DNA from 2 places in the Pseudoalteromonas sp. RWi3 genome. Region 2 is predicted to be linked to the other one. Evidence: predicted binding sites of a transcription regulator. Region 2 holds the regulator's gene; the other holds the start of a gene.
The links. Region 2 encodes NrdR, which represses ribonucleotide reductase genes. Its sites were predicted from a motif close to AAACACNANATNTNGTGTTT; they were not measured.
Positions count from the first base shown of each region.

Region 1: a site for NrdR is predicted at 1,538-1,557, ahead of nrdA (class 1a ribonucleoside-diphosphate reductase subunit alpha). Genes of this name have one in related genera too.

Region 1 covers NZ_JBHNYL010000013.1:44,864-49,617, reverse strand. Annotated here, with positions in the region: gene ubiG (bifunctional 2-polyprenyl-6-hydroxyphenol methylase/3-demethylubiquinol 3-O-methyltransferase UbiG) at 1-585, shown strand, start outside; gene ACFI4Z_RS14985 (HAD family hydrolase) at 585-1,268, shown strand; gene nrdA (class 1a ribonucleoside-diphosphate reductase subunit alpha) at 1,648-3,933, shown strand; gene nrdB (class Ia ribonucleoside-diphosphate reductase subunit beta) at 4,002-4,754, shown strand, end outside.
Region 2 covers NZ_JBHNYL010000021.1:16,631-21,384, reverse strand. Annotated here, with positions in the region: gene thrC (threonine synthase) at 1-292, shown strand, start outside; gene glyA (serine hydroxymethyltransferase) at 1,168-2,424, shown strand; gene nrdR (transcriptional regulator NrdR) at 2,520-2,969, shown strand; gene ribD (bifunctional diaminohydroxyphosphoribosylaminopyrimidine deaminase/5-amino-6-(5-phosphoribosylamino)uracil reductase RibD) at 2,971-4,104, shown strand; gene ACFI4Z_RS17620 (riboflavin synthase) at 4,127-4,754, shown strand, end outside.

The DNA of each region.
Region 1 (4,754 bases), on a different contig from region 2:
ATCACCAACAAAACACAAGGCTTATTTGATAAGGAAGTGCTTGATGTGGGCTGCGGTGGCGGCATTTTAACCGAGAGTATGGCACGAATGGGTGCCAAGGCAACAGGCATTGATATGGGTCAAGAGCCTCTGACAGTGGCAAAACTTCATAGTTTAGAAACGGGTGTAGATGTAGATTACATAAAAGTACCTGCAGAAGAGTATGCCCAAGCAAACCCTGCTCGCTTTGACTTAATTACCTGCATGGAAATGTTAGAGCACGTACCCGACCCAGCTTCTATTATTCATGCGGTAGCTGCGCTTGCTAAACCTGGCGCAGATGTGTTTTTCTCAACTTTAAACAAAACACCAAAAGCGTATTTATTTGCCATTGTAGGGGCTGAAAAACTACTAAAAATGGTGCCTGAGGGCACGCATGACCATAAGAAGTTTATTAAACCGGCACAATTGATTGCTTGGGCTGAGCAAGCAGGTTTAAAAGTAAGAGCCAGTACTGGTCTCAACTATAATCCATTATCTAAACAATACACGCTCAATAACGATGTAAGCGTTAACTATATTCTCCATTTTGAGAAGCTTGCATAATGGTTATTTCAAACAAGCAGATCCACGATATAGATTATGAAGCCTTTATTTTTGACTTAGATGGCACGTTACTTGATACCGCCGACGATTTAGGAGCAGCACTAAACACAGTATTAGTGTCGCATAACTTACCCAAAGTCAGCGCTGATATATATCGTCCTGCAGCTTCTAACGGCGCGGTTGCGTTATTGCAAGCAGGCTTTGGTGAGCGTTGGCTTAATCAAGAAGACCAAAATGCGCTTCGCCAGCAACTACTTAGCGCTTACAGTGATAATATTGCTGTTCACAGCCGCTGCTTTGATGGTGTTGCGCAACTATTATTGGCACTTGAAAAGAAAAACATAAAATGGGGGATAATGACTAACAAACCCAGCTTTTTAACGATCCCACTGATTGCAGAGATTAAAGCGCTTCAAAATGCACAAGCAGTTGTCAGTGGTGACACGCTTGAGGTAGCAAAACCCTCACCTTTACCTTTGTTACACACAGCCGAACTATTAGCAGTAGATCCAAGGCGTTGTTTATATATAGGTGATGCCGAGCGTGATATTCAAGCTGCAAAAGCCGCAGGTATGAGCAGCGCGACAGCACTGTGGGGTTATGTACCTAGTGAATCAGACGCATTAGATTGGAATGCTGATTTTAATTGGCAAAGTCCAATTGATGGATTTAACCACATATAGTGTATTATTAGCATTAAAACACTATATATTGTGATTAGGCTAATTTTAACTCAAACTATGATGATAAAAAAAGCAGCCTAAATTTATTTTTGAAATGACTAAATTTAGTAGATCTTGAGTTGCTTTTTATAAATTTCATTTTAATCAAAAGGTCAAAGGTTAATGGCTACTAACACAATCATGTTATCCCAAACTTATCCACAAAGGGGCCCCTTTATGCCTCTTGCAAATGATCGCAGACCACACTATCTTGTGATCTAGAATTTGAAGAGCACCAGATATTGTGGCTAAATGTTATTCAATTAAATTCGATTTTAACCTTAATAAATAGAATAATAATTTTCTAAGACTATATTTCCCAAGGAATACAGGCAAAACTATGAACCAACAGCTATCTGTAAGCAAACGTGACGGCCGTAAAGAGTCACTTGATTTAGATAAAATCCATCGCGTCATTGCTTGGGCCGCCGAAGGTCTGAATAATGTGTCTGTCTCGCAAGTTGAATTGAAATCTCACATTCAATTTTATGATGGTATTCGTACTGAAGATATTCACGAAACAATCATCAAAGCAGCCGCAGACCAAATTTCTAAAGACAGTCCTGATTATCAATACTTAGCGGCTCGTTTAGCTGTATTCCATCTACGTAAAAAAGCGTATGGTCAATTTGAGCCACCTCGCCTTTATGACCAAATAACAAGACTAGTAGAAGACAAACGTTATGACGCACACCTACTAGTCGACTACACTGAACAAGAAATTGATGAGCTTGACAACTACCTTGATCATAGCCGAGACCTAAACTTCAGCTATGCTGCTGTAAAGCAGCTTGAAGGTAAGTATTTAGTACAAAACCGTGTAACAGGTGAAATCTATGAAAGTGCACAGTTTTTATATATCCTTGTGGCTGCAAGCTTGTTCTCAGATTACCCTAAAGAAACGCGTTTAGATTACGTTAAACGCTTTTATGACGCGGTATCGCAATTTAAAATTTCTTTGCCTACACCTATTATGGCAGGTGTGCGTACACCAACACGTCAGTTTAGCTCGTGCGTGTTAATTGAATGTGGCGATAGCCTTGATTCAATCAATGCAACATCTTCTGCTATTGTTAAGTACGTTTCACAACGTGCTGGTATTGGTATTAATGCCGGTCGTATCCGCGCATTGGGAAGCCCTATTCGCAATGGCGAAGCATATCACACAGGATGTATCCCGTTTTATAAACACTTCCAAACAGCGGTTAAAAGTTGTTCACAAGGCGGTGTCCGTGGTGGCGCAGCAACGTTATTCTACCCACTATGGCATTTAGAAGTTGAAAACCTACTGGTGCTTAAAAATAACCGTGGTGTTGATGACAACCGTGTTCGTCACTTAGATTATGGTGTGCAATTTAATAAGTTAATGTATTCACGTTTAATAAAAGACGATTACATTACATTATTTAGTCCATCAGACGTGCCTGGTCTATACGATGCTTTCTTTGAAGACCAAGATGAATTTGATAAATTGTATGTTCAATATGAACAAGACGAATCAATTCGTAAAAAGCGTATCAAAGCCATTGAGTTGTTTTCTATGTTTGCACAAGAGCGTGCAAGCACAGGCCGTATTTACCTGCAGAATGTTGATCACTGTAATACTCACAGCCCGTTTATTTCAAAAGTTGCGCCAATTCGTCAATCAAACTTGTGTTTAGAAATTGCATTACCAACTAAGCCATTGAATAACGTAAATGATGAAGAAGGCGAAATCGCTTTATGTACATTATCAGCGTTTAACTTAGGTGCAATTGAGTCACTTGATGAATTAGAAGAACTTGCTGAACTTGCAGTCCGTGCTTTAGATAACTTACTTGATTTCCAAGACTACCCTGTTCCAGCAGCTAAAAATGCAACTATGGGACGTCGAACGCTTGGTATAGGTGTTATCAACTACGCATACTACCTAGCTAAAAATGGTAAGCGCTATTCTGACGGCAGCGCGAATGCTCTGACCCATAAAACGTTTGAAGCTATTCAGTATTACCTTATGAAAGCATCAAATGAACTAGCAAAAGAGCGCGGTGCTTGCCCTAAGTTCAATGAAACAACGTATTCTCAAGGCATAATGCCAACAGATACATACAAAACTGACCTTGATAAGATTTGTGATGAACCACTGCATTTAGATTGGGATGCACTACGTGCCAGCATTAAAGAGCATGGTATGCGTAACTCAACATTATCAGCACTGATGCCATCAGAAACATCGTCACAGATTTCAAATGCAACAAATGGTATTGAACCACCTCGCGGTCATATCAGCGTTAAAGCTAGTAAAGATGGTATCTTAAAACAGGTCGTTCCTGAGTATGACCGTCTTAAAGATAGCTATGAGTTGTTATGGGATATCCCATCGAACCAAGGTTATTTGCAATTAGTGGGTATTATGCAAAAGTTTGTTGATCAAACGATCTCTGCTAACACTAATTATGATCCAAACAAGTTCGAAGGCGGTAAAGTACCTATGAAGGTGTTACTGCAAGACTTGCTTGCTGCTTACAAGCTGGGTGTTAAAACCTTGTATTATCATAATACCCGCGATGGCGCATCAGATTCACAAGATGATACAGCTGTTCAAGCGGAAGATGATGATTGCGCAGGCGGCGCATGTAAAATTTAAGCACTGTTTTTAAATATATTCATAGCGGGTTTTGCCCGCTTTGCCCTGTTAGTTTTTTGAGTGATCCTATGTCTTATACTACTTTTAGTCGAAACCATAATAACCAATTACAAGAACCGATGTTTTTCGGCCAAACAGTAAACGTTTCTCGTTATGACCAACAAAAATACCCTATTTTTGAAAAATTAATTGAAAAACAACTTTCTTTCTTTTGGCGCCCAGAAGAAGTAGATGTTAGTAAAGACCGCTTAGATTTCCAAGCACTACCAGAGCATGAAAAACATATATTTTTAAGTAACCTTAAGTACCAAACACTGCTCGATAGTGTTCAGGGTCGTTCACCAAATGTTGCTTTGCTGCCAATTGTCTCAATCCCAGAGCTTGAAACGTGGATTGAAACGTGGGCATTCAGTGAAACTATTCACAGTCGCTCATACACACACATTATCCGTAACGTGACTCAGTCACCAGAACTGATATTTGACGATATTGTAAGTAACGACAAAATCAGTGAACGAGCTGATGCCGTGACTAAATATTACGATGAGCTGATCAATAAAGTAGCTATCTACAATTTATATGGTGAAGGTAAACATGAGCTTAACGGTGAGACCGTTAATATTAGCTTATTTGAACTTAAAAAATTACTTTATCTAGCCATGATGTCTGTAAATATCCTAGAAGCAATTCGCTTTTATGTTAGTTTCGCATGTTCTTTTGCTTTTGCAGAGCGTGAGCTTATGGAAGGTAACGCAAAAATCATCAAACTCATTGCCCGTGATGAAGCGCTTCACTTATCAGGTACTCAGCATATTTTAAAT
Region 2 (4,754 bases):
AAACGACACCCAAGCAGTAATGAAAAAAATTCAAAAAACAGGGTATGTTGCAGAGCCACACACGGCTATTGCTTATCAAGGTTTGAAAGCAAACTTAGCCACAGGTAGTGCAGGGATATTTTTAGCCACCGCACACCCGGCTAAGTTTAAAGAAAGTGTTGAAGAGATTTTAGATATTGAACTTGATATGCCAAAACCACTTGCAGATGCCCTTGCTAAGCCATGTTTAGCACAGGATATTAAAAATGATTATGAAGAATTACGAAACATTATTTTAGAAAAGCTAGGTTAAACCTAAAGTGCAACAGCAGCGAAATAAGCAATGCTGTTGCACTCTAAGCTAGAGCCGTAATTAAAGTATTCTTTTACCAGTGAAGCAGTTAATTACACCATTGAGCGTGAGCGCCTGTTTAATACTCTCAGCAATATTATCAGCATCGCGATTAAACACAGTATTAAACCTGCAATTGTCACTATTTGATAAGGAGCCCATCTAATCAAAAGTAGTGCGCAAGTTAATAAAAGAAAGGGTTTAAACTCGTAGTAGTAATAGTACTTCTTTACTTTTTTGCGGTTAACTTTGTGATCAACCCGTCGAGCGTTAGAGCGTAATCGCCAAATGTTAGCACCATTTAAAAACACTAGAATACCAATCGCTGTTGGGATAATAGAGCTTGCTATAAGTAAGCAACTTGCACCAAAGGTGAAGTAAAAATAGGGAATCGATTCGTATATAGGTTTTGCGAGCATAGCGGTCAAAGTATCATCCTTGATCAAATTTCATTAAATTGTAGTTTAAATAGAAACGTATGCAATGTGATTGTATACCCAAATCACCTCAAAATTCAGAATTCAGCGTTTCACAAAGGCTTAATATCAAGGCGTTACTTTGCAAGAATGGCCATCCCTTTTAAAAAAGTAACAACGATGAGAGTAAGTGCCTGTTAGGCACCTTGAGGTGGTTTGGGTATATTATAATTGTAAATGCTTAGGTAGTATGTTTATTAATAATACTTATGCTTTTATAAAAAAATATCATTACAAAAACACTGTGAATTAATTTCAATCCCTGTTTAAATATGTTCAACATAAGAGCATAGGCAAATTGACGTTTTCAGCGTATAATTCAGCCTTCAAAATACCATACACGTTGCCCTAGGAGCCCCCATGTTAGAACGTAGCATGAATATTTCGGATTTCGATCCAGAGTTATTTGCAGCAATCAATAAAGAGACTGCACGTCAAGAAGAGCACATTGAGTTAATTGCATCTGAAAACTATTGTAGCCCACGCGTATTAGAAGCGCAGGGGTCACAGCTTACAAATAAATATGCAGAAGGCTACCCGGGCAAGCGTTACTACGGTGGTTGTGAACATGTTGATGTGGTTGAGCAACTTGCTATTGACCGTGCAAACGAATTATTTGGTTCTGATTACGCAAACGTACAGCCTCATGCTGGTTCTCAAGCAAACGCAGCTGTGTTTTTAGCACTTTTAGAGGCGGGTGATACAGTACTAGGTATGAGCTTAGCGCATGGCGGCCACTTAACTCACGGTTCTCACGTAAGCTTCTCTGGTAAACTTTACAATGCGATCCAATACGGACTTGATGAAGTAACAGGCGAAATTGATTACGCACAAGTTGAAGCTTTAGCGCTTGAGCACAAGCCAAAAATGATCATCGGTGGTTTCTCTGCATACTCAGGTATTGTTGATTGGGCTAAATTCCGTGAGATTGCAGATAAAGTAGGTGCATATTTATTTGTTGATATGGCTCACGTTGCAGGTCTTATTGCAGCAGGTGTATACCCAAGTCCTGTAAAGCATGCTCACGTTGTTACTACAACAACACATAAAACACTTGCTGGCCCTCGTGGTGGTTTAATTATCTCAGCATGTGGCGATGAAGCTATTTATAAAAAGCTTAACAGCGCTGTTTTCCCAGGTGGCCAAGGTGGTCCTTTATGTCACATTATTGCTGCAAAAGCAGTGGCATTTAAAGAAGCATTACAACCTGAGTTTAAAGAATACCAAACACAGGTTGTTAAAAATGCACAAGCAATGGTTGCGGTAATGCAAGAGCGCGGCTACAAAATTGTTTCTGACAAAACTGAAAACCACTTGTTCTTACTTGATCTAATCGATAAAGACATTACTGGTAAAGACGCTGATGCAGCATTAGGTAATGCAAATATCACTGTAAACAAAAACTCAGTACCAAATGACCCACGTTCTCCGTTTGTTACGTCTGGTTTACGTATTGGCTCACCTGCAATCACGCGTCGTGGCTTTAAAGAAGCTGAGTCAAAAGAGCTTGCAGGTTGGATTTGTGATGTTCTAGACAACATTAATGATGAGTCAGTACAAGCGCAGGTAAAAGAGAAAGTTCAAGCTATCTGTAAAAAATTACCTGTGTACGCTTAATCACAGGAATTTAGATAACATCAGCAATGTTTTTTGCTATCATAAAGGCCGCCCTAGAGCGGCCTTTTTGTTTTTAGTTACGGAATTTACACTATATGCATTGCCCTTTTTGCTCTGAGAAAGATACCAAAGTGATTGATTCGCGTTTAGTTGGTGGTGGTCACCAAGTAAGACGCCGTCGTGAATGTAACGAATGCCATGAGCGTTTTACCACTTTCGAGGGTGCTGAGTTGGTTATGCCGCGAGTTATTAAACAAGATGGCAGTCGCGAACCTTTCAACGAAGATAAACTCCTTAACGGGTTACACCGTGCCTTAGAGAAACGCCCTGTAAGCACCGAGCAAGTTGATGAGGTAGTTAATATTATCAAATCTCAATTGCGTGGAACCGGTGAGCGAGAGATCTCTAGTCATCTCGTTGGCGAATGCATCATGGAATCATTAAAAAAGCTTGATAAAGTAGCTTATGTTCGGTTTGCTTCGGTTTATCGCTCATTTGAAGACATTCGAGAGTTTGGTGAAGAAATAGCACGCTTAGGAGAGTAGCATGAGCGTTCAAATGTTCACTGAGCAAGATCATCACTATATGGCTCGGGCGATAGAGTTAGCTAGTTTAGGTCGATTTACAACAACGCCAAACCCTAATGTAGGCTGTGTGTTAGTTAAAGATAATGTCGTAATAGGTGAAGGGTTTCATCAGGTCGCGGGCCAAGGGCATGCTGAAGTAAACGCTCTTGCCATAGCTGGTGAAAAAGCAAAAGGGGCAACGGCCTATGTGACTCTTGAACCCTGTAGCCACTTTGGCAGAACCCCGCCTTGCGCTCAAGCATTAAAAGAAGTCGGCGTCAGCAAGGTAATAGCAGCTATGGTTGACCCTAATCCTCAGGTTGCAGGAAAGGGGTTGGCGATATTAGCGAGTGCTGGCATTGAAGTTGCCTCAGGGTTACTTGAGCAACAGGCGCGATTGTTAAACCGAGGCTTTTTAAAGCGTATGGAACAAGGCTTGCCCTTTGTGACATGTAAAATGGCTGCGAGTTTAGATGGTAAAACAGCTCTAAAAAATGGCCAAAGTAAATGGATCACTGGCACACAAGCTCGCCAAGATGTGCAGTTATTCAGAGCACAAAGCTGTGCCATCTTAACGGGTGCAGATACGGTACTAATTGACGATGCTAAGCTCAATGTACGTAATAATGAACTGCCTCAAGCGTTACCAACAGATTTACCACTTCGCCAGCCAATACGCGTTATTGTCGATTCTCAAAACCGCTTAACGCCTGATCTCGCTTTGTTCAGTATTGAAAGTGAGATCATTATTCTTACAACTAAGCTTGATAAATCGATTCAATGGCCTCATTACGTTACCCATATTGAAGTGCCCGAAAAATCTCAAAAAGTAGATTTACTCGCTGCATTGCAAATCCTAGCTAAAAGACAAATAAATACTGTATGGCTTGAAGCTGGTGCGACATTGGCCGGTGAGATGACCCAGCAAAATCTAATTGATGAATTTATAGTGTATGTTGCACCTAAACTATTAGGGAATGATGCAAAAAGCTTACTAAACTTTGCAACTCTAACCAGTATGCAAGATACTATTAACCTAACAATTAGTGATTGTGCGCTAATTGGCGGTGATATTCGTATCACCGCTAGTGTGACGGCCACCAAATCGTCTTAATTTATTTTTGAGAGTAAACTTTATGTTCACTGGTATTATCGAAGCAACAGGCATTATAAGTGATTTGCGCAAAACTCAAGGTGATTTGGCTATTCGTATTCAAAGCCATGATTTGAATATGGCAGATGTAAAACTAGGCGATAGCATTGCCACGAATGGTGTTTGCTTAACTGTTGTTGCTAAACATGATGATGGATTTAGTGCCGATTTATCAAATGAGACAATTGGTTTAACAGGGTTCGCACATTACAAACAAGGACAAAAAGTTAACCTTGAAAAAGCAATGCAGCCTGTATCGCGATTAGGTGGGCATTTAGTGTCAGGTCATGTTGATGGTATTGCAACAATTACCGCAATCACTGCTAACGCACGCGCAACAGAATATTGGTTATCGACTAATGCGGCGTTGATGAAGTACATTCCATATAAAGGTTCAGTGTGTGTGGATGGCATTAGTTTAACCGTAAATGCGGTTGAGGATAATAAATTCAAACTCACCATCGTGCCTCACACATCAGAACAAACCACGATTGCTGACTTTAAAGTTGGCACTTCAGTAAACTTAGAAGTTGACCAAATAGCCCGCTACCTTGAGCGTTTGATCAAAGGTGCAGAGCAGCCAGCAAGCTCAGATATTTCCATGAGCTTAT